2 regions of the Bacillus sp. Marseille-Q1617 genome follow, and region 1 is predicted to be linked to the other one. Evidence: a T-box and tRNA genes for the amino acid it is inferred to sense, from the RefSeq annotation. Region 1 holds a T-box; the other holds one or more tRNA genes.
What was found. The T-box of region 1 lies ahead of trpS (tryptophan--tRNA ligase). A T-box ahead of a tRNA ligase gene usually reads a tRNA of that ligase, here a tRNA-Trp.

Region 1 (12,540 bases):
GCATTTAAGTCCGTTGAATCGATTAAATCCGTTAATTTACTGAATCTCTCCCCACCGGCTGAATGTCCGGTTACGTAAACTCCCCTGATGGCATCCGGATACTTGAACGAATAACCTGAATCATACACAAACCGCGGCGCAGAAGCAGGAAATTCCTTTTTGCTCAAGGATAGAGTTCTCTTTTCATGATTATTTTCAACTGGTTTTTCTCCAGATTCAGCACTCACTGACTGGATGGGCAATATGCACATTGTGATTAAACAGAAAGATGTCGCCAGCTTACTCCATTTCAACATTAACCTCTCCTCTTTTAATATAACTATCTACTAAAAATTGTAACACTTGTTACTATTTTAACAAGGAAATAACTTCTAAGAAAAGGGAATATACACCTAAAATGTCTGGATTTCCGAGGAAATCAACCTAATCGTACAAGCAATTATTTGTGTGAAAGGTTCAGATGAGTCTTTTTAATAAGATATGTCGTACAAATAAAAAAAGAAGATGTTTTATACCACGCTGTATGTGGAAGGTATAAAAAGAAAAAGCCCCTGAAATAAGGGGCTTCATCAAAGCATTATGCTTTATATTGCGCCTGGTATTGAGCAAATTCTTTTTCAGAGCAATAAACAAAGTGTCCAGGTGACACTTCACGCATTTCAAGCTGATCTTCTTCCGTATAATTATGAACGGCAGGATCATATTCTTTTCTTCTGCGTGTACGCTCATATTCAGGGTCTGGAAGAGGGATGGCAGAAAGCAATGACTGAGTATAAGGGTGAAGCGGGTTCTTATACAATGCATCACTCGGTGCCAGCTCTACTAATTTACCAAAATACATAACACCGATACGGTCGCTGATGTATTTAACCATGGAAAGATCATGAGCAATGAAAAGGTAAGTCAGCCCTTTTTCCTTTTGCAGCTGCTGCATCAAGTTTACCACCTGAGCCTGGATTGAAACGTCAAGGGCGGAAATAGGCTCATCTGCAATGATGAAATCAGGATCTACGGCAAGAGCACGTGCGATTCCGATACGCTGCCTTTGTCCTCCTGAGAATTCATGCGGATAGCGTCCGGCATGTTCCTTATTTAATCCAACTGTTTCAAGAAGTTCATGGACTTTTCTCAGGCGTTCTTCTTTTGAAGAAGCAAGGCCATGAATGTCGATGCCTTCTGCGATGATGTCAGCAACCTTCATTCGTGGATTTAAAGATGCATATGGATCCTGGAAGATCATCTGCATTTTACGATTGAATTTCTTTAATTGGGAACGGCTTTTCTTACCATGTACATCATCGCCATTGAATAATACTTGACCGTCAGTCGCGTCATACAACCTGATGATTGTACGGCCTGTAGTCGATTTCCCACAGCCGGACTCCCCAACCAGTCCAAGCGTTTCGCCTTTATAAATATCAAAAGATATATCATCAACCGCTTTGACCATATTAGGTTTACCAGGATTGAAATATTGTTTAAGATTTTTGATTTCAAGTAATTTCTCAGCCATTATGAACGAACCTCCTCAACAAGTACCGGCTCAGTGTAGTTGGACGGCATTTTTCGATGTCTTAGTTTAACTGCTTCAGGAGGCTCTACCTGTGGAGCACTTGGATGCATTAACCATGATTTCACGAAATGAGTATCAGAGACCTTATAATACGGGGGCTCTTGTTCAAAATCGATCTTCATTGCGTATTCACTCCGTAATGCGAATGCGTCTCCCTTAGGAGGGTTCAAAAGATCTGGAGGCGTTCCAGGTATAGCCACCAATTCCTGCTCCCCTTCTGTTTCAGTTGTAGGCATAGAACCGATCAATCCCCATGTGTACGGATGGCGCGGATCATAGAAAATTTCATCCACCGTTCCCGACTCGACGATCTGACCGCCATACATGACGGCAACACGATCAGCAACGTTTGCTACAACCCCAAGATCATGGGTGATGAAGATGATCGACGTTTCGATCTTTGTCTGTAAATCTTTCATCAATTCAAGAATCTGTGCTTGAATAGTAACATCAAGTGCCGTTGTCGGTTCATCAGCAATCAGGATTTTCGGGTTGCAGGCTAATGCGATGGCGATGACGACACGCTGGCGCTGACCACCTGAGAATTGATGCGGATACTGCTTAAAGCGCGTCTCAGGACTAGGTAGTCCCACTAGCTTCAATAGCTCGATAGCGCGTTTTCTTGCATCATTCTTACTCATATTTTGGTGTTTCACAAGCGGTTCCATGATCTGTTTACCTATTGTCATCGTCGGGTTTAAGGAAGTCATGGGATCTTGGAAAATCATCGACATATCTTTCCCGCGAATTTTTTCCATTTGTTTTTCAGGAAGCTTGGCAAGATCCTTCCCTTCAAACAAGATGCTTCCATCTTTAATGAAACCAGGAGGATTCGGGATCAGCCGCATAAGCGCCTTAGTCGTAACTGATTTACCAGAACCTGATTCCCCTACTATTGCAAGTGTTTCACCTTTATCTAAATGAAAATCTACACCGCGGACTGCTTTGACTTCCCCTCCATGCGTATTGAAGGAGACGTGTAAATTATTCACTTCCAGTATTCTTTTTGACATGTTATTCTATCTCCCTTCCATTACTTACGCATTTTCGGATCTAATGCATCGCGAAGTCCGTCAGCCATCAGGTTAAAACTTAAGATAATTAGTGAGATAACCACAGATGGAACAAACATCATATATGGAAACGATTGAATAGATCTGTAACCATCATTTACAAGAGACCCCAGGGAAGCTCTTGGCGGTGCGATACCCAATCCGATAAAGCTTAAGAATGCTTCAGTATATATTGCCGCAGGTACTGTAAACATCGTTGTAATGATGACAGGACCCATTACGTTAGGCAGTAGGTGTTTAAAGATCAAGCGGTTGCTGCTTGCACCTAATGTACGTGATGCAAGTACGAACTCCTGATTCTTTAATTGGAGGACCTGACCACGCACGATCCTGGCCATCCCGGTCCATCCGGTTATAACCATCGCCATGGTGATCGAGAATATCCCGGGCTCAAAGATCAGGATAAAGAGAATGACGACAATCAAGTTTGGAATTCCTACAAGAATCTCAATGATACGCTGCATGACATCATCGACTTTCCCGCCATAATAAGCGGAAATACCACCGTATGAAATTCCGATGATGAAGTCAATGATAGCTGCTAAAATACCGATGTAAAGGGAAATTCTTGTCCCGCTCCATGTTCTCGTCCAAAGGTCGCGTCCCAAGTCGTCGGTACCGAACCAGTAATTTACTTCAACTTGTCTTGATTCGTAAATATCAAAGCCATCTGCATCTTTACCATCAAACGGAAGCCAGCTGATCCCTGAAAGCGCTTCAATTTTAGGAGGCAGCTTTGCATGGCGAATATTTTGATCACTAAAACTATGTTCATTCATACCCGGGCCGAAAATGGCAAAGAAGATAATGATCGCCGTGATGATAATCCCGACAATAGCACCTTTACTTTTACGAAGCCTGATCCAGGCATCCTGCCAGAAATTCAGGCTGGGTCTTTCAATTCTTTCAGCTTCGTCTTCCCTAGCTTTTTGCTGCTGGAAGAGATCTGGACTCAGTTGGTCTAGTTTTCTTTTGTTTGTTTCCATTATTTCTTCCCTCCAGCCAAACGAATACGTGGGTCAATGATACCGTAAAGGATATCGACCAGGAAAATTACCGCAATGAATAATACACTAAAGAATAATGTGATACCCATAATGACTGTATAGTCATTCATATTGATAGAAAGTACGAACTGCTCACCGAGTCCCGGAACGGCAAAGATACGTTCTACTACGAGTGAACCAGTCATGACGGCTACAGTCATAGGCCCTAAAATCGTTACAATCGGGATCATAGCGTTACGGACCGCATGCTTTACAACTGTCCCAACCTTTGAAATCCCTTTTGCTTTTGCCAGTAAAATATAATCAGAGCTTAAAATCTCAAGCATCTCTGTACGCATGAAACGTGCAATCGTTGCCACAACGCCCACCGTCAGTGCCAATGTCGGCAAGATTGTGTGTTTGTATTCTCCCCATAAGGCAACAGGAAGCCACTCAAGTTTTACCCCGACGTAATATTGAAGTAAAGCTGCGAAAACGAAAGATGGAATGGATATCCCTAAAACTGCGAGAATGGTAGAACCATAATCCAGCCAGGTGTTATGCCTGATAGCTGCAATGATTCCTACTAATATACCTAAAAACGATCCTAATACCATAGCTTGGAATCCAAGAAGTGCGGAAGGTCCAATACGATCTCCAATGATTTGTGTAACCGGGCGGTTATCGTATTGGAATGATAAACCTAAATCACCTTGAGCAAGTCCAGTCATATAGTTCACATACTGAACCGGCAGAGGATCATTCAGGCCGTATTTATCCAAAATGATTTGTTGTTGTTCCGGAGACAGCCTTTCTTGATTTTGTAGTGGAGATCCAGGCAGGAGCTTCATCAGAAAGAAAGTAGCGGTAGCAATGATAAGCAAAGTGATGATCATATAAACGAGTCGTTGAATTGTATATCTGACCATTCTTTAGCCCCCCTTTTTTGTCTATTTTTTTATTACATAGATAATTATATAGATATTCGACAAATTTTCAATCTATTTTTAATCTTTTGATTTTTTTCGACAATCAGTGGAAAAGGAGAGCGTATGCCAATGCATACACTCTCCCTTTTTAAGGTTTGTCATTGAGCTATGAATTACTCAACAGAAGCCCACTTGTAAGAATTATCTGCACCAAATGAATGGCGAAGGATACCTTTAACATATGGACGCTCTAGGTAAGAACTACCTCTTTGATACATTGGGCTGATTGCTTGATCTTCGAAAAGAATCTTCTCTGCGTCGATCATTGCTTGCCAACGTGCTTCTAAATCATCAGCTAGTTCACCTTTAGCTTGCTCAACTAACTTGTCATACTCAGGATTAGAGTAAGCCATTTGGTTATGAGCTCCATCCGTAACGAACATGTCGATGAATGTCATCGGATCTGGATAGTCAGGACCCCAACCAGCGAATGCGAAGTCATAGTCACCTTTAGATTCTAACTCAAGCTTTTGCTTGAATGGTTGTGCTTTGATTGAAACAGTTAAACCTTCAAGGTTTGTTTCTAATTGTTCTTTAATGAATTCTCCGACTTTCTTAGAGCTTTCAGAGTCATAGTTTAATAGTTCGATTTCGAACGTATCTTTACCTAGCTCTTCTTTTGCCTTAGCCCAGTGTTCTTTTGCTTTTTCCACATCGTAACCACCGAAATCGCCAACAGTTTCACGGTATTCAGCTCCGTCTGGACCTGAAACGAAATCTTTTGGTACTAGGTAGTAAGCAGGCATTGAACCATTGTTCATAAGAACGTCAACCATACCTTGCTTGTCATAAGCAGCATCGATTGCTTTACGAGCGTTTACGTTAGCCATTAATTCGTTCTTTTGGTTCAAACGAAGGAAGTATACAGCAGTATCCGCTAGAGTTTTGAAGTTTGGATCATCTTTGTACTTGTCAACGAATTCAGCAGAAAGACCAGTTACATCTGCTTTTTCAGTTTCATAAAGGTTAACTGCAGTTGCAGTATCTTTAACGATATTGAAGTTAACTTCTTTCAACTTGACAGTTTCTGCATCCCAGTAACCATCGTTTTTAGTTAATTTAAAGCTTTGCTCGTGCTTCCACTCAGAAAGTGTGAATGGACCGTTATATAATGCTTTGTCAGCTTCAAGACCATATTGATCGCCTTGTTCTTCAACAAATTTTTGGTTTTGAGGATAGAAAGTTGCGAAAGAAAGTAATGCTTTGAAGTATGGTACTTGGCCTTCAAGATTAACTTCTAACGTTTTCTCATCAATTGCTTTAACACCTAATTCTTCAACTGGAACTTCACCAGCGTTAACTTTTGCAGCGTTTTTGATATCGTACATGATGTACGCATACTCTGCACCAGTGTCAGGGTTTAAAGCTTTTTGCCAAGCGTAAACGAAGTCGTTAGCAGTAACGGGATCTCCGTTTGACCATTTAGCATCACGCAGTTTGAACGTGTAAGTAAGACCGTCTTCACTGATTTGTGGTTCTTCAGCAGCCATACCTAGTACTGCTTCGTCGTTCTCACCTAAACGGTAAAGACCTTCGAATACGTTGTTCATTACGTTGAATGAAACAGAGTCAGTAGCTAGTGTAGAGTCCATTGATGGGATCTCAGAACTCTCGATCAAGTTAAGTACTTGCTCTTTACCTTCAGCAGGCTTGTCGCCGCCTTTGTCACCTGATTCTCCGCCTTCAGCACCTTCGTTGCCGCCACAAGCAGCTAAGAATGTACTTAGAGCCAGAAGAAGAACCAGCAAGAATGAAAACTTTTTCTTCATCTTGAAATTGACCTCCTCGTAAATCTCATATTTATTTATCTTCTAATTTTCAGAAGATTTGTTACTTATTATACATGATAGAGATATTTTTGCAATATTAATTTAACAGTTTTTTTGCAAAATTATCAGATTAATAGGTCATATGATAGTAAAACGTTGATATATAAGGATTTTTACATTAAGTTTTAGGGTGTTTGTCCTATTACAATTGTTACAATAATCCGTTTTCATTTATTTTCCTCCATCATCAATACCTGTTGATATTAACTAGATTGAAAGTTGTTTCTATTATAATTATAAATTTTGTTGCTTTTTTTATAATATATATACAATTTGTCTCTTTTTCTTAAATAGAGCAGGAATTCCACCAGCCCTCAAAGTGTGTACTGGCTGCAGATGATTGTGTTTTTGAGCCGCACAGGTATCAGGTATTGTATATATATGAAATGCAATTGAAATTCATCGTCCGCTTCATGTATACTTTTATAAAAAAAGGTATAAAGGAGTATTATGAAGCGTATGTTAACTATTTATTTGATTGCAGGCTTGATCCTGATCATCTCACTGGTGTTTTCACTTGTTCAGGGTGATCCGGTCATTCTTTCCATTCTTAACAGCTTATTTATTACAGGGATGATTTATTTAATAATCGGGGCTTTCTTGTATATCTTTCAAAAAGGATTCTTTAACGGGATTGTATATGCTTTAAAGAGATTTCGAAAAAGTACCGTCCAGGGGAAGTTCCTTTCCCAGTTTGATGATATCGATTCGACGCAGGAAGCCCACAAAGAATTTACTGTAGTCCGTTCATATAAGATTACCCGCTCCCTTCTTATAATAGGAAGTTCCCTCCTCGTCATATCTTTGGGTCTCTCCTATCTCCTATACACTTGAATTAAAACTGTTAATTCACTATAATAGGGATACTAATATCATGGCGTAGATGAAGAGTAGTAACTAAAAAGTGATTTCAAGAGAGCTTGTGGCAGCTGTAAACAAGTAATCATTTTTTAGCGAATGGACTTCTGAGCCTTATTTGTGAAATGTCAGTAGCGAATAACGGATTTACCTCACGTTAAAGAGGTTCCATGCTGGCGGCATGGACTAAGCTGACCCCTATTCATGGGTACTTAGGGTGGCACCGCGGATACAATCCCATTCGTCCCTATATTATAAGGATGAGTGGGTTTTTATTTTGTGTAAATTTAGGAGGAAAAGTAATGAAGACCATATTTAGCGGAATACAGCCAAGCGGTACAATTACTCTTGGTAATTATATCGGGGCAATGAAGCAGTTTACAGAATTGCAAAATGATTACCACTGTTACTTCTGTGTTGTTGATCAGCATGCAATTACAGTACAACAGGATAAAATGGAGCTTCGCAAAAACATCAAAAGCCTTGCAGCGCTTTATATCGCCTGCGGAATCGATCCGGAAAAATCCACTTTATTCATACAGTCTGAAGTACCTGCCCATGCACAGGCTGGATGGATCCTTCAGTGTGTAACGTATATCGGCGAGCTTGAGCGAATGACACAATTCAAGGATAAATCCCATGGTAAGGAAGCTGTCTCTGCCGGACTCTTGACTTACCCGCCATTAATGGCAGCCGATATCCTGCTGTATGGTACTGATTTAGTACCTGTAGGCGAAGATCAAAAACAGCATCTGGAATTGACCCGTAATCTGGCAGAGCGCTTTAACAATAAATACAATGATATCTTCACTGTTCCTGAAGTCCGGATCCCTAAAGTCGGCGCACGCGTCATGTCGCTGCAGGACCCGTTAAAGAAAATGAGTAAATCCGATTCCAATCAAAAAGCATTCATTACTTTACTTGATGATCCAAAACAAATCGAGAAGAAAATCAAGAGCGCGGTCACGGATTCAGACGGCGTGGTGAAATACGATAGGGAAAACAAACCCGGTGTTTCGAATTTGTTATCGATTTACTCCATCCTCGAGGGCACTACAATAGAAGAGCTCGAACATAAATATGATGGAAAAGGGTATGGGGAGTTCAAAGGTGACCTGGCTCAAGTAGTAATCAATGCCATCAAACCGATTCAGGACCGCTATTATGAATTGATCGACTCCGATGAATTGGATGGTATTCTCGACAGGGGAGCTGAAAAAGCCAATCGTGCTGCGGGCAAGATGCTAAAGAAAATGGAAAAGGCCATGGGACTGGGCCGTAAAGAAAGAAAAAGAAAATGACAAATGAAGTGCTGGAGCCAATTAAGGCTTCAGCATTTTTTCTGCACAAAAAAACCCCAAGTCTACAGTAGACTTGGGGATTCTGGCTCAATTCACTTTAGGACGATTCTCAACTTCCCACAGCTTTTCAAAGAATGGCTGCCCCTTAATCAGGTTCTCACACAGGGTGAGATGCTTTTCTGACCATCCATATTTCGTTTCTTCATACAGCATATTCCATACGTCTTCAAAATCCATATCCTGAATGACCCTATATTGTTCAGGTGCCCATTCTGTATACCAGTAGCGGATTTCAGCCGTGTTTTTCGAACCGTGCAGTTGATCAAGAGCCATGAACAGCAGTTGTTTAAGCTGCCTTTCCTTCCTTGTCAAACCATTCATCATATGTGGACTCGGTGAAAGAATATGATAGGCGTTCTCAGGTTTTTGGCCATGTTCCAGAGAGTACCGAGTCGCTTCGTGACCTTCCACCATTTCATAAACCAGCTGTTCCTGTCTTGGTATAAGTCTGCTCTTTCGGATTGGAACGGTATATCCGATTGTATCGACCGCCATTATCCCTGTCCCATCCGTGACGATAAAGCAGTAATCAAGCTGAATCCGCTCATGGTTTTTTCTTAAATAAGCTTTTTGATATACATCATTCAGCAGTTGTTGAGGTAATTCTGATAAATCATTCTCGATGTAGTGAAAAAGTGCAGTATCCACTTTAATTAAAGGGACTTGATCTAACAACTCAATGACATCCTCTTTTCTCCATTCGTGAAAATGACACACATTGTAGCCATTTTCTTCGCCTTCGAACCAATTTACCCATACATCATGAAGATATAACATGATTGACCCCTCGCTTTGCTACAATCTTATTTGTCAATCAGTATAGGCAGAAAAGAGTAAAAATATTCCTGAACCTGCACCTTTTATAGATAGTTGTTGTTTTTCCTGCGAGGTAAGTAGATCGTCAAGGTAATGATGAGAATACCGACCAGGAAAAGATAACACTCCACCCGTGTACATATAAATAGTAAGTATTCAGTCATGGTCATTCCTGTTGTAAGGAGGTTCAGATAGATGATCATGCTTACCCCGCCGGAAACAGCCAGTCCAAAACCAATAAACATTACGAACATACGAAACACCATGCCTTCCGCCTCTACCCTCTTTTTGCTTGTCCTTTTATACTATAGTTTATGTGCAGCGGAAGGATATATGACGAAAACGGGTATTTACCTATTGCAATTCAATGGAGGTCGGGACCTTTTTTTCAGGTAAAAAAAAGGCAGATGGCTTCTCTATGAACAGATTCGTCACTTCTTTCTTATTCTTCCGGGCTTTTTCCACCAGATAATAGCCTGCTGCATAACCAAGCATTCTAGGATAGCTTTTTTGACCAAGAAGTAAATGATCATGGAGCGGATTTACACGCGTAATGTTAAGGTTGGGTTTAATCCACTTTTCATAATAATGAGAAAGTTCTTTTTCTCTATAGGCTTTTGTCCATGCCGCCACATACTCTTGTCCGCAGTACTCTCGAACAGCATGTTCAGCCAGCCCTTCAAATATGATCGAATCTAATAACGTGTAGTCTTCATCTTTCTTGTTCAATCTGTCCATCCTCACACAATGGTGATACTCATGAACAAATAACGCTTCATATTCTTTTATATCTTCCTGTTCCTTCAAAAATAAATAAATTTCATCTTTGAAGCACACCCCTGACTTCTTCATGGAAGATTGAAAAAGCCCTCTTTTCTCCTGCACTGGCAGTAGATAAACAGGAACATTGGGTCCATCCCATCTTTTCCTGTACAGCTTTTCAATCTTCATATATAAATCCCAAAGTTTGTTTTCCTTCATCGACTCATAGATCTTTTTAGCAGCCATTGCCGGACGGTACATCCCATGTTTCATGAGGTAATGATACAGGGATTCCACATCGTCAGATCTTCCTTGTTTTGTTTTCTTCAGAATCGCCAATGGATTATCAAGCGATTCGGCCAGCCATTCATCAGTCGGAGCGATTGTCACATTCATCCCTCTTTCTCTTTTTTTAATATATATGAAGAAAAAGAGAATTTAGTAACCGATGAATCCGTCCCTAAAATAATAAAAAGCGCACAGATATTGATCCGTGCGCTCCCCAAGTCCATTATTTTGTATATTTCTTGAACACCAGTGTGGCGTTGTGGCCGCCGAATCCAAGTGAGTTACTCATCGCCACATTCACTTCACGCTTTCTGGCTTCATTTGCTACATAATCAAGATCGCAATCCGGATCTTTTGTATCCAGGTTGATGGTCGGTGGAAGGACACTATCTTTCATTGCCAATACAGTAAAGATGGCCTCCACTCCTCCGGCAGCCCCCAGCAGGTGCCCGGTCATTGATTTAGTGGAACTCATGGCAAGCTTGTAAGCATGTTCGCCAAATACTTCTTTGACTGCCATCGTTTCGTATTTATCATTGTAAGGAGTACTCGTACCGTGTGCGTTGATATAATCAAGTTCCTCCGGACGAACACCTCCATCTTCAAGTGCCATTTTCATTGCTCTGGCGCCGCCTTCCCCGGCAGGTGCCGGTGCTGTTATATGGTAGGCATCTCCCGTGCTGCCGTATCCAACCACTTCGGCATAGATGGTTGCTCCGCGTTTTAAAGCATGTTCCAGTTCCTCCAATACCACAACTCCGGCTCCCTCCCCCATGACGAACCCATCTCGATTGGCATCGAATGGACGTGAAGCTTTCTCTGGATCAGTATTGGTTGAAAGTGCTGTGTTGGCACAGAAACCGGCAACGGACATTTTTGTAATCGGTGCTTCCGCTCCGCCTGAAATCATGACATCGGCATCTCCGCGCTGAATGACTTTAAACGCATCTCCGATTGAATTAGTACCCGTTGCACAAGCTGTAACGGTACATGAGTTAACGCCTTTGGCTCCCAGCATGATCGAAACTTGTCCGGTTGCCATATCAGGGATGATCATCGGCACGAAGAATGGACTTACGCGGCGGTAACCGCGTTTTTGGAAGGTTTCATATTGGTTCTCGAATGTCTCCATTCCACCAATTCCGGAACCGATCCACACCCCTACCCGATGGGCGTTTTCATCCGTAATATCTAATTTCGAATCCTTGACGGCCATCACGGAAGCTGCAACTGCATAGTGAGTGAAGCGGTCCATTTTTCTTGCTTCTTTACGCTCTACGTATTCTTCTATATCAAAATCTTTTAACTCCGCCGCCACTTTTGCCGGGTAATCATCGGCGTTCAACCTGGTCAATGGGCCGATTCCGGTTTTTCCTTCCAAAATGCCGCTCCAGGTTATTTCTACATTATTCCCTAATGGTGTTACAGCTCCTAAGCCAGTAATGACAACTCGTTTATTGTTCATTGAATCCATCTCCTTTTAAGCAAAATTATAGAAGAGTTACAGTTTATTTACCCCAGCGCATGACGATCGCGCCCCACGTCAGGCCGCCGCCGAAACCTACCATGACTACGATATCATCTTCCTTGACCCTTCCCTCCTGCAGATCTTCTACCAGTGATACGGGAATGGAAGCTGCTGATGTATTGCCGTATTTATTAACCGTTTTCGACATCTTTTCAACCGGAAGTTCCAAACGCTGTCTGGCAGCTTCCATGATGCGGATGTTTGCCTGATGAGGGATAAGGAAGTCCACGTCCTCTTTTTTTAATCCGGCTTTTTCGATAACATTTACGCTGGATTCACCCATTTGGCGGACAGCAAACTTGAATACTTCCCTGCCGTTCATGACGATGTTTTCTTCTTGATACAAATGTTTGGCCCCAGAACCATCTGCTCCAAGTTCGAAGGCAAGAATACCTTTTCCTTCAGATACAGGCCCAAGAACCGCAGCACCTGCAGCGTCTCCAAATAATACAGCGGTATTTCGATCGTCCCAATCTG
Region 2 (12,540 bases), on a different contig from region 1:
TGATTGAATTGAAGAATATTGAGAAGGAATACTTAGCTGGAAAAGAGAGCGTAAAGGTTTTGCATGATATCAACCTGACCATAGAAAAAGGAGAACTAACAGCAATCATGGGGCCTTCGGGATCTGGGAAGTCGACTTTAATGAATATAATAGGCTGCTTGGACAGGCCGGCAGGCGGTAAGTTCTATCTGAATGGAGAAGATATCGCGCATTATTCTCAAAATGAATTATCTCATTTGAGAAATCAATCAATAGGTTTTGTTTTCCAGCAATTTATGCTTCTCCCGAGATTAACAGCTTTCAAGAATATAGAACTTCCCATGGTGTATGCAGGTACAGGGAAAAAAGAACGTGAAAGTAAAGTGTGGGAATCACTAGAAAGAGTCGGTCTGAAAGACAGGTATCATCACTTTCCAAATGAACTTTCAGGCGGTCAAAAGCAGCGTGTCGCCATTGCCAGGGCGCTTGTGAATAACCCCGATCTTGTACTTGCTGATGAACCGACCGGCGCTCTTGATACCAAAACGGGCTCAGACATCATGTCTTTGTTTAGAGAGCTTAATTCAGAAGGTTCGACGATTGTAATCATCACTCATGAACATGAAATTGCCCGGCAATGTAATCGTGTGATCAACATCAGAGATGGAAGAATCACAACTTAACGGCGGGAAGGGTATACGCAATGACACTTATTGAAAATATCAGAATGGCGATAAATTCTATCAAAGCTCATAGACTTCGGTCCATTTTAACCATGATCGGTATTATTATTGGCGTGGCATCAGTCATCGTTGTTGTCTCGATTGGAAAGGGGGGAGAGGAACTACTCAAATCGCAAATTATAGGTAAAGGGAACATATTGGAGCTCTTCTATCAGCCTGACCAGGAGTACAGTGATGAGTTCATTCAATCTCCCTTCACTGGCGAAGACATTAAATTACTTCAGGAAATCCGAGGTGTCAATCGGGTGGTAGCCTCGAATACGGATTTTGGAACATTGAAATATAGAGAGAAGGAATTAGAGGCATCCATTATCTCTATTAACCAATCATATTTCGAGGTGAAGGATCATCCAATAACCAGCGGAACACGTTTTTCTTCAATTGATTATATCAGCGGTAACCGAGTCGTTCTAATAAGTGACAAGGCAAAAGAAGAATTATTCGGAGAGGAAACGGCCATTGGAGAAGTCATCAACCTGAATTCTCAGCCTATGAGAATCATAGGAATTCTAAAAAAGCCTACAGGGTTATTGTCCATGGATAATGTGGAGGTCTATCTTCCCTTATCAACCAGTAAATCCGCTTTGGGTAAAAGTGATATCAACCAAGTTTCATTAGAAGTGAAAGAAAAGGAAGACCTCGGCGAGATTGGGGAAATAGCAGCAAATAAGCTAAATGCCTATCATCATGTTGAAGACCATTATCAAGTGATCAATCTGGAACAGATTTCTGATGGTCTTGGCAATATTACACGAGTAATGACCATTGTTATTGGAAGCATTGCGGGCATATCTCTGTTTGTTGGAGGTGTCGGGGTAATGAATATCATGCTGGTATCCGTCACGGAACGAACCAGGGAAATCGGAATACGGAAAGCCCTTGGAGCTACGAGGAACCAAATTATGATCCAATTTCTGATAGAATCCGTTACTCTTACTTTAATTGGAGGCAGCATCGGGATTGCGGCCGGGTTCGGTACAGCAAAGCTTATCTCCCTGATAGCGGGATGGCCGTCATTAATACTTTGGGAAGTGGTGTTTGGCGGACTGGCATTTTCAGTGTTCATTGGATTGATATTCGGGCTCCTTCCGGCTAACAAGGCATCAAAGCTTGATCCAATCGAAGCATTAAGATACGAATAAAAAATCATTCGGGAAGGATTTGGTTATTATGAAAAAATTAAAATATATACTGGCTTCATCAGTTTTATTTCTCTCCACTGCCACTGCAGCATCAGCTGTATCTGGCCCTGAATATACAGCGGGCAAATTCACCTATGAGGGACAGGATACATTCACATCAAAGAGTAAAGTCATCTACTCGGGTGGCGGCAGCTTTAAAGTGTGCATGACAGGCGGATCAGGGGTCCACGAAGTAACGCTAATGGAATATGACGGAAGTGCGAGTGCTGATGATAAAGTCGGAATCGGCCTGCTGACAAATGGTTCTTGCAAAACATGGTCTGGATTAACAGATCGAATCGACGGAGAAAACAACAAAGCAGAATTTTATATAACAAAAGATACTAGCAACAGCATTACTGTTAAATTTTATGATTAATAATATGAAAAGAAGCAGTCCTGAAAAGGGCTGCTTCTTCTACTAGGGGGCATATTCATTTTACTTAGTTGGCGACTGAGCTATTGAATATGCATTGCTTAAACTCTATATATAAAACTAAAAAGTATTAAGCACTCATTTTTTTTGAGTTGATTAGATAAAAAATAAAATAAGTGATGAGAGCCAGGATAATATAAAATAATTCCAAGTTTGTGTCACTCATGCTTACTTCGGGCTCATTAACATTAAATACCCCGAATAAATAATTCGTTACAAGAAACAGCAATAGAGTGGTCCAACTTTGAATAATGGATTTGCTCTTGATTGATCTCTTTCTTTCATCGTCATTTGGACCGATGGGATAGCTTTTTTTTCCGGTTATCCAGCCTATGGATACGATCCAAAGAAGGATGACAATTAATTGAACAAGTAATTGCATGATAGACACCTCTACAAGTTAAAATTCTAGCATTTTAATGCCTATTACTATATGTAAAGAGTTTTTCCAGAGGTGTTTCCAGAATAACTGACAGATGAAACGCCAGAGATAAGGTCGGATCATATTTGTCGTTTTCAATGGCATTGATGGTTTGTCTGGAAACTGAACATGCATTCGCTAATTCCTTTTGGGAAAGCCCTTTACTTTTTCTTATGGCTTTAATGTTATTCTCCAACTCATCACCACTCAATATGTCAAAACTTCTTTACATACATATAATATATTTTTTTGGAAATTATGTCAAATGTTTTTTACATATAATTATCTGGGATGTGATGAATAATTTGTGGTGGTTCAATGATTAGTATTTTTTATACATTGATATATCCGCCACTCTTTAGACTCTTCATTTTCTTCTTAAGGAATACTGAGTTTTGCTCATCACGACGAAGTTCGAACATGTTCAGGGCTCGATTGAAATAAGGAATCGCTTTGTCATTATCGTTCACAAGCTCATAATTATACCCAATTTGATAGTTCAATTCCCCAAGCCCCCACAGAAGTTCTTCTTCTAAACACCAGTTGATGGCTTTTGTGCAATAGTCGGTAGACTCTTCGTATCTGCCCTCTCGTGTCAGTACCCTGGATATGTTATAAAACAAACGGGGTTTGATGCTTTTGTCATGTAATTGTTCAGACAATTTTAAGGCGGATTCAATCTGGTCATAATAGCGGAGTGCTTCCTCGTGCTGATATAAAGAAGAATGAATGGTTCCTATACTTAACAGGATTTGCATCTCTCTTTCCGTCATGGCTTTTTTCTGGCGGGCTGTCAGGTAGTAGGCTTCTTTTAACAGATTAAAGGCCTCCTCCTCCTCCTTATCCACTTCAAATGCATAGATCCCTTTATACCAGTACAGAAGCTGCAGTTTTTCATCATCTTTATAGAAGAGAGGGTTCTTCTCTTCCGTCTTCACAAGCTCCCTGATGTCCTCGAATTTAAAGTTGGTCCTAAGCTGCTTTAACTGCTTTTCTACCTCCAAGACATAATCAAGCCGCGGGGTGGTACCGATCTCAAAGAAATAGTTCACATCTACGCCTAGCTTCAAGGAGATTTGGTATAAAGCCGTGGCACTGGGGTAGACGTCCCCCTTTTCAATCCGGCTGACTAGCGCCTGCGTGCAAATCCCCTCCGCCAGTTCTCCCTGTGTCAGCCCGACAGCCTTCCTTAATTCTTTTATTTTTTTGCCTATAGCTGAGTAATCCATGCTCTGTCTCCTTGTTAACGTCATATGTAATAGTTTACCAAGAAACAGAGGGAGCGGTATAGGGTTTCATTATTTTGAAGGAAGAGGGGACATTGTGTTATCTAATTCTTGATATGTACGGGAAGCAACTGTCAACCTGGCATATACATACAGGTATATCAAGTTTAGGCACGATTTATTGAAATTATATGTACGCTGACCCGTACTTGTGGGTCGGAAGCGAGTACCTTAAAATAAAGGGAAACGCCATTACGGATTTCCTGAAAGGGTGTATTGGAATTGATTTCTGGAATTATTGGAGTTGTTTGCGCAGTCCTATTCATCCTTGTTGTTTCGATTGGAATAAAAGTGATTTCAACATGGGGGATGGGGAAGAAGAACATTGAAGGCATTATATTTTTTAAGGCAGTATTTCTGTCTGTTTTTTCAATTGCGGTATTGATCATCAACTCGAAGTACTTTTTATTGGATGCAATGGCTAAAGCTGGCCTGACGGTAGCTGTACTACTAGTGGCATGTTTACCTGTTTTAGTGATTCTTAAAAGCAAAAAACAAAAAACGTATGAAGACTTTGTCAATATGATTGAGAGATATATAGTCTGAACCAAGGGTACAGTGTATTTTTGAACCACTGTACCTATTGGTCCTTTGGTTATTCTTGGGTTTCTAACGGGTACCCCATCCTGTCGATTTAATGGTGGCAAGCGCGTACATGCGTAAAGGGAACAGCAATCCTAAGTGAATCAAGCCATATAATGGGGCCATCAAGAACACGATCGGATGCTTTAGGATATAGTATATATTTCTTGCATAAGCCGAAAGGCAGATATAGATGAAATAATAGAACATAAGCAGTAAACCGATTGTTTTTGCCTTGAAAATAAAGGCGAATAAGATAACGAATCCGAATAAGATCCACAAAGATAGTTCCAGCAGCACCCACACAAGGGTCCGGGGCTTCTTGAATCCTACCTTTAACGCATTCAGGCTTTCACGAAAGAAAGACTTATTCCAGCGGATCTGCTGTTTGATGAACTGACGGACGGTATCCGGCACGTCTGTCAGACACACGGCTTTCGATTGATAGACTGTTTTTCCCTTTAGAATCGCATAATTCGTTAAGCAGCGGTCATCTCCGAATTGAACCGGCTCCCCTAAGAAGGTTTGATTGCCGTAGTCTTCAATATTATCCATGATGACTTCCCGTCTGTAGCAGCTGATCGGGCCAGAGCAGACAAGGACGTTCCCGGTGACGGATTGAGCGGCTCTTTCCACTCGAAAGGCGTTTTCGTACCGCATATCCAATAATTTCGTAAACCAGTTATCTGTTCGGTTCCTCGCATTGATATGACCGGTGACGGCTTGTACATCCGGATCATGGAAAGGAATCAGTAACTCACGGGTGGCGTCCGGGTATATATAACCGTCGGAATCGACAGTGAAAATGATGTCACCTGTCGCCTGCTTGAAGGCCCATATTTGAGCATGCCTTTTTCCTTGGTTATTCTCCAGCCGATGCACAATCAAATTCTCAATATTCCGGCTTTCTTTAAGGTGCAGGATGGCTTCATAACCGGAAGTATCTTTACTGCCATCGTCTACAAAGAAAATCTCATGCACAGGGTAGTCCTGCTGCAGGATACTCTCGACCGTTTTCATGACCGCATCTGGTTTCTCATTATAGGAAGGGATAACGACTGACACTTTTAAATCAGGCGGTGTCCCTATTTTTGGCTTGTACTGAAATGAAAGCACCATTTTTCCAAGTAGATATGTAATCATGATCGAACCATAGATTCCAAGTGTGTAATCCACCCCGCCATGAGCATATTTTCGAACAACGAAAAGCATGGAGACGATGAGACCGAATAAAAGGACAATGAATAGTTTGTGTATTTTTTTATCTGCCAAGGGATATTCTCCTTTATAAATAGAATGATATAAAAAGTTGAGTCCTTCCTGTTCAAGTTTTTACACCTATTCTGTGTCGTTCAAACGAGAGAATTGTTCCCTTGGATGGAAGAGAAAACGCAGTATTGTAAGGGGTTGTTAATACATACAAAAAACACCTGCCAAAAGCGGCAGGTGTTTAGAGGTGGTAAAGTATGGATTGTTTACTTTGTCATTGAATGTAGGAAGTGAAAGAACATTTACCCTCTATGATTAGTTAACTTTCAATACTTCCCCCACATAAATTCGATCACTGATCCTATTATTTGCTTTCTTCAGCTTGCTCACGGTTGTATTGTATCTTTTGGCTATTGAATAAAGGGTATCCCCTTTTTTTACCTTATAGGTTGCGGTATTGGATGGAGACGTACCTTTGCCAGTGGAAGGAGCGGTTTCAGATCCCGTTACCTTTAAGGTTTGTCCAGCGTATATCCTGTCATTTTTCAGGTTGTTAAGCTTCTTCAGAGTGGCAACAGTCGTTTTATGTTTTTTTGCAATGGAATAAAGGGTGTCGCCTTTCTTAACTTTATAGGACACTGTTTTTGAAGGAGCTTTGCTCTCATCTTTGGACGGTGTTGATGAAGTACCCGAAACCTTCAGCACTTGTCCTGTATAAATGCGGTCGCTCTTTAAGCTGTTCAATTTCTTCAGGCTGCTGACCGTGGTCTTGTATTTCTTGGCAATGGAGTAAAGGGTGTCGCCGCTCTTCACTTTGTATGTGTTTGTTTGTTCAGTTTTAGCTGGAGGGGTTTCTCCCAACAGGTAGTACATATCTTTACTAAAGGTAATACGGTGTTTGGATTGGTAGCTCTTTGCAGTCTGCATGAACATGATCTCTTGCTGGGCTACACTGTCTTCCATATTACTAAGGGCGTTCTTGTAATCTTCCTCTGATAGGTCACCGTTATAATAGTCGATTGTGTCGATTTCAGAATTATATACTTCTATTAAACTATTATAAATATACTCATCCAGCTTCACGATCGTGCTGTTAGACGCATTGACGGGAGCTTCTTTTTCTAAAGCTGCATCATAATAATCCATATATTCATTGTAGAGTTCCATCATTTCATCTTCGGACTTTGCAGCATCGATCTTTTTCGTATAGCTTTCCAGCGTACGAATGATGGCTGCATAGTGAGAGGAAAACTTGTCCAACTCCAGCTGATAATTGATTGCTTGAGCGGCTTCCACCGAATAATCTGGAGGAATCAGTGCGCTGCTTGAAAATAATAGAGAGGTTGCCAAAACAGAAGCCGTTAATGTTTTCTTCGTGACCATGTTCATTCTCCTTCAAAAATATAAGTATAGGAAGTGATTCCTGATTTAATTATAATGACTTCCCATTAGGTTGGGAATTACCTTAGACAGCGGTTGGGGAGAATATTTTTCGACAAAATCTGGGGGGATCGGAGATGAAATGACAACTGTATACTCGTTCTCTAACTCTAGTATAAGGCGAGACATGTTTGGGCGCTGGAAACTTCCGTGCAGGAATTGCTGTAAAGGTTTACTGATGGCTATATGGAGTTTATAATAAAAAAGATTGTGATTAGTAAATTAATTACCAAAAAGGGGACGTAACAAATGAATATACTAGTAACCGGTGGGGCAGGGTATATAGGCTCGCATACATGTGTAGCTTTACTTGAAGCAGGTCATACGGTGGTAGTGGCCGATAATTTAAGCAACAGTAAATTTGAAACAATAGATAATATAAAACAAATAACAAATAAGGAAGTCAAGTTCTATAATGTTGACGTGACCGATGAACATGCAGTCAACGATATCTTTTCGAGTAATAATATTGATGGGGTCATCCATTTTGCAGGTCTGAAAGCAGTAGGTGAATCTGTGGAAATGCCACTTGACTATTACTATAATAATATCGTCAGCACGATGATCCTTACAAAGGCTTGTAAGAAATTCGGTGTGAATCGATTAGTGTTTAGTTCTTCGGCAACAGTGTACGGAGATAACGAGTCTCCTTTTGTAGAGACCATGGAACTATTGCCGACGACAAACCCTTATGGTGAGACAAAAGCAATGAGTGAGAGGATTCTAACTGATATTGCTAATGCAACCCCTGGTTTCTCAGTTGCTTTACTTCGATATTTTAATCCTGTCGGAGCGCATGAAAGCGGGTTAATAGGGGAAGCACCTAATGGGATTCCGAATAATCTCATGCCTTATGTTACTCAGGTAGCAAACGGCAAATTGGAGAAGTTGAGTATCTTTGGAAATGATTATCCTACAGTAGATGGTACAGGTGTCAGAGATTATATTCATGTATTAGACTTGGCTGATGGACATGTTGCAGCTCTGGATCACCTTGAGGAAGGTGCTCATGTTTATAACTTGGGTACTGGCCGAGGTACAAGTGTACTAGAGCTTATTAAAGCTTTTGAGGAAGCGAATGGAATTGAAATACCTTATGAAATTACAGATCGCAGACCTGGAGATATTGCTTCTTGTTATGCTGATACCACTAAAGCAAACCGTGAATTAGGCTGGTCAGCAAAACGGGACATGATCGCCATGTGCAGGGATTCATGGAGATTTGAAAAGAACTTTAATAAGTAATGGGTATGATAAAGTATCCTGCACAAGGGAGCTAATCTGTGTAGGGTACTTTATTATCTAAACACCTAATGGAAAAAGAAGCCCAACCTTGGATAGGCATCTATCAATTTTATTTAGTCATCAGAGATATAAACCAGTCTGAAGCCGAGGGCGAATATTTTTTATGCATAGAGTTGACATTTTTAAAATGAATTGATAGATTAATATAGGTCGTCACATTTTAAAGATTGTATTTACGGAGGATTAGCTCAGCTGGGAGAGCATCTGCCTTACAAGCAGAGGGTCGGCGGTTCGATCCCGTCATCCTCCACCATGGATTTTTTACTGAGCGAAAGCGGAGTAAAAAGATCCTTTTTCCTTAAACTTGCGAAGCGAAAGCGGAGCATCACTAAGCAAAAGTAGGCAAGCCTTATTATAGGCAGTTAAAACAACTGCTCATAAGTTAAGCAGCAGCCAATCACACGGAGGAATACCCAAGTCCGGCTGAAGGGATCGGTCTTGAAAACCGACAGGGGTGTTAAAGCCCGCGGGGGTTCGAATCCCTCTTCCTCCGCCATATTTGTTTTTATTCTCTCATGGAGGGGTAGCGAAGTGGCTAAACGCGGCGGACTGTAAATCCGCTCCTTCGGGTTCGGCAGTTCGAATCTGCCCCCCTCCACCAAGCTTTTTTACGAAGCGTCAGCGGAGTAAAATAAGCATCCTTGAATATTGCGCAGCGAAGCGGAGCAATATGCTTCTAAGCGAAGAGTAAGAAATAAATTTTCATAGGGGTATAGTTTAACGGTAGAACGAAGGTCTCCAAAACCTTTGGTGTGGGTTCGATTCCTACTACCCCTGCCACATACTGCGGGTGTAGTTTAATGGTAAAACCTCAGCCTTCCAAGCTGATGTCGTGGGTTCGATTCCCATCACCCGCTCCAATAGTAATTTCAAAGGGTCAGTTCTTGTGTTTCTCACCATTTTGGGGAAAGCAGAAGAACGGACCTTTTTTTATTTGAAAGTAAAAAATATCTGTATAAATAATGATACACTATTATCAAATAGCTTATTTATTTAAACAAACGTTTGATTAACATTTCCTGTTTTATAGTATAAGCGTGCTTAAGAATTAAACAGGTGTTTAATAGATGATAAGAAGGACAGCGGGACGTATCGCATGGCCCTTGTTGACTATTTCGGATTTATGTAAGATAGTTACTATGACCTGTTACTGATAAGTAGATAAATAGTTTGTTAGTAGGTGAAGCAATGAGGGAATTTCAGCAAGGGATACAGAAAAGAAATTATTATATAATTGTCTCTATCATTATTGTTTTGATGGTGATGGGGGTCGTGATTGATAACCCGGTGAATGATCGCTTTGTTGTGCATGGGGCGATGGTGTTCATCGTATCCGTATGTCTGCTGCTATATCCCGTGTATGAAACGACTTGGATAAGATATGCGACGGTCATTGCGTCGACCGGGTATTTTTACAGCCTGTTTTATTTGTATCCGGAAACATGGTCGGGATTTGTTTTATTGTGTTTTGTTCCTGCATTGTCCATCCTCTTTTTTGACAAGTGGCTGTTTTATTTTTCGCTAGTATTAAACGCATGTTTTATCGGGGTGACATTCAGTTATATTGGGATTATTGATAAAGGAGAAGCTTACTCATACATTTACGAAGATATTGCTGGGAACTCTGTAAACTTTATTGCGAGTCAGGTTATCCTTTATTTTATTTTTCATCTATCAAATGTACGGATTCAAAAACTGCGAATGTATTATGAGCAGGTGCAGCAGGCTGAACGGCTTAAGACGACTGGCCAGATGGCAGCTGCGGTCGCCCATGAAATCAGGAATCCACTTACTGTGGTAAAGGGATTTCTTCAATATTACAAGGGAGATCCTGAATTGAATCAACGTTTAAAACGGAATCTATCATTGATGATCGATGAGCTCCATACTGCGGAGCACGTGATTTCTCAGTTCCTGTCCATTGCCAAGCCGGATCAAGCGAAAAATATGGATTGGATCGATATGTCGACCGTATTAAATGATGTGACGGAGCTGTTAATAATGTACGGATTACTGAATGATAACAATATCGAGCTCTCGGTGGAGAATGATTGCTTGGTTATGGCTCATTCCATTGAACTCAAGCAGCTATTCGTCAATCTGATCAAGAATGCCCTTGAAGCCTCCCCAACCAGTGCAGCAGTCTCTGTAACGGCTAAGAAACAAAAAGATGAGGTAAGGATTCAAATATCGGACAATGGCAGAGGAATGACGCCAGAGGAAGTAAAAAGCTTAGGTACTCCTTTCTATTCATTAAAAAGCAAGGGGACTGGTCTTGGACTTATGATCTGTTATAACATTGTGGAAAAATACAACGGGACTATTCGCTTTGAAAGTACTTCAGGAGTTGGGACAACTGTCACAGTATACTTCCCGCTCGCTGCTAAATAATATGTTAACTCCATTAATTTGTAGTATTTGGTGAAATACTTAAAGAGCCCCTTTTTGTACGAAGAAAGTACAAGAAGGGGGCTCTTTTTTTAAACAAACGTTTGATCAATATTTACTATCTCTAATCTGCCAATTATAACCAGGAACAAGAATCCATATTCCTTTTTTGTTATGCTTATACTGTGTTATTACTATAAAAACGAGGTGGAAATGATGCCAGTAGATGAGTTAGCTCTAAAGAAATGGAAGTCCATGCCCCCTGATTTAAGGAAGAGGTTGGAAGGTAACGTATTCTGTTCAAAATGTGGGGTAACCACCATCGTTGATTATCACGTTGATTCTATTGATCATGATATTGTGCTGAAGGGACACTGTAAAAAGTGCAACGGGAAGGTTGCGAGGGTGATTGATTAATTGGATGCCGGAAATCAGATCTTCGTTTAATTCAATTCATTGAAGGGGAAGTGGAACGGGGCACATTTCTTCTACCAATAAAGAAAAATGAGCAGCGTAACCCGCTGCTCATTTTTATCTTATAGCTCTCGGGTTTCTCCGAAATTAATTACTTCTACTTTTACACCTGTTCCTTTCATGACGTCTTCCAACTCCTGATCCTGCCCCATCATAAACTGGATGACTGGAAATCCTTGTACTAGCCCGGCCATCATTTCAGGATCTGCAGCTTCCTCGACCTGAGGGAATGTGTGACAAGGAATGACCTTCTTAACATTCAACAAATGAGTCAGCGCGTATTTTGCTTCCCTGACCCCCATCACAAACTGTCCGGCACAAGCAAGGATGGCAACACTTGGCTGGTAGATATCCTGAATGATCTTCATATCCGCCATCACATTCGTATCCCCCGAGATATAAACGACTTCTTCCCCATAAACATTCAGCACAAATCCGCAAGGCTGTCCCACTAACTGAGGCACCCCTTGTGTCTCTCCGAAGGAAGACGTGTGAACGGCATTGACCATCGTCACCTCGAACGAATCCTGATAATAGGTGCCGCCGTAATTTAATGGAAAAACATTGTATCCGTCACCCATCAACTTCAATGCAAGCTCATACTGTGCCACCACCAGCACACCGGGGTTATGCTTCTTCAAATCTTCCAGCCCTGAGGCATGATCAAAATGGCCATGTGTAAGCAGAACTGTATCGATTTGACCAAGATAATCCCCTTGTAAAAATTCCTTCGGACAAGCCGGATTCTGGCCCAAAAACGGATCCACCATCATTTTATTCCCAGCCTTCGTTTCAATAACAAAACATGAATGACCCAATCGAGTAATCTTCATAAAAAACTCCTTTATAGTAAGATTTCAATCTATATCTATTTCCCAAACTGAAGAAATAGACCTGGGACATGGGGGCAGGTTCATTGTCCCTTTTAAAGAACTGCTTTTAAAGAGTATGTAAATAAAAGCACATTATAAGAAACGATTAGTTCATTATAAAAAACAAAATAGTAAGATAAAAAGAGAAAAACTGAGTTATAGTTCGAAAGTTGTTCTTTTTAACGAATAAATGACAGAATACAAGGTTTTTCAAATATTAAATA

Region 2: it has a tRNA-Trp gene. The T-box ahead of trpS (tryptophan--tRNA ligase) is inferred to sense a tRNA for this amino acid. The anticodon was not compared.

Annotation. Positions count from the first base shown of each region.
Region 1 is NZ_CAHJXM010000001.1:1,350,073-1,362,612, reverse strand. Features, by position in the region: gene HWX64_RS06795 (putative glycoside hydrolase) at 1-296, opposite strand, end outside; gene HWX64_RS06790 (ABC transporter ATP-binding protein) at 578-1,513, opposite strand; gene HWX64_RS06785 (ABC transporter ATP-binding protein) at 1,513-2,586, opposite strand; gene opp3C (oligopeptide ABC transporter permease) at 2,607-3,632, opposite strand; gene opp3b (oligopeptide ABC transporter permease) at 3,632-4,561, opposite strand; gene HWX64_RS06770 (peptide ABC transporter substrate-binding protein) at 4,735-6,390, opposite strand; gene HWX64_RS06765 (DUF3899 domain-containing protein) at 6,901-7,284, shown strand; T-box leader at 7,322-7,560, shown strand; gene trpS (tryptophan--tRNA ligase) at 7,569-8,609, shown strand; gene HWX64_RS06755 (YjbA family protein) at 8,697-9,446, opposite strand; gene HWX64_RS06750 (hypothetical protein) at 9,530-9,739, opposite strand; gene HWX64_RS06745 (DUF2268 domain-containing protein) at 9,840-10,643, opposite strand; gene fabF (beta-ketoacyl-ACP synthase II) at 10,759-12,000, opposite strand; gene HWX64_RS06735 (beta-ketoacyl-ACP synthase III) at 12,044-12,540, opposite strand, start outside.
Region 2 is NZ_CAHJXM010000002.1:462,265-474,804, forward strand. Features, by position in the region: gene HWX64_RS13825 (efflux RND transporter periplasmic adaptor subunit) at 1-7, shown strand, start outside; gene HWX64_RS13830 (ABC transporter ATP-binding protein) at 1-662, shown strand, start outside; gene HWX64_RS13835 (ABC transporter permease) at 683-1,864, shown strand; gene HWX64_RS13840 (hypothetical protein) at 1,893-2,282, shown strand; gene HWX64_RS13845 (hypothetical protein) at 2,410-2,721, opposite strand; gene HWX64_RS13850 (helix-turn-helix transcriptional regulator) at 2,756-2,956, opposite strand; gene HWX64_RS13855 (helix-turn-helix domain-containing protein) at 3,093-3,989, opposite strand; gene HWX64_RS13860 (hypothetical protein) at 4,269-4,592, shown strand; gene HWX64_RS13865 (glycosyltransferase) at 4,656-5,900, opposite strand; gene HWX64_RS13870 (LysM peptidoglycan-binding domain-containing protein) at 6,153-7,220, opposite strand; gene galE (UDP-glucose 4-epimerase GalE) at 7,527-8,522, shown strand; tRNA gene HWX64_RS13880 (tRNA-Val) at 8,760-8,835, shown strand; tRNA gene HWX64_RS13885 (tRNA-Ser) at 8,986-9,078, shown strand; tRNA gene HWX64_RS13890 (tRNA-Tyr) at 9,100-9,183, shown strand; tRNA gene HWX64_RS13895 (tRNA-Trp) at 9,289-9,362, shown strand; tRNA gene HWX64_RS13900 (tRNA-Gly) at 9,369-9,442, shown strand; gene HWX64_RS13905 (HAMP domain-containing sensor histidine kinase) at 9,771-10,973, shown strand; gene HWX64_RS13910 (hypothetical protein) at 11,184-11,387, shown strand; gene HWX64_RS13915 (metal-dependent hydrolase) at 11,507-12,277, opposite strand.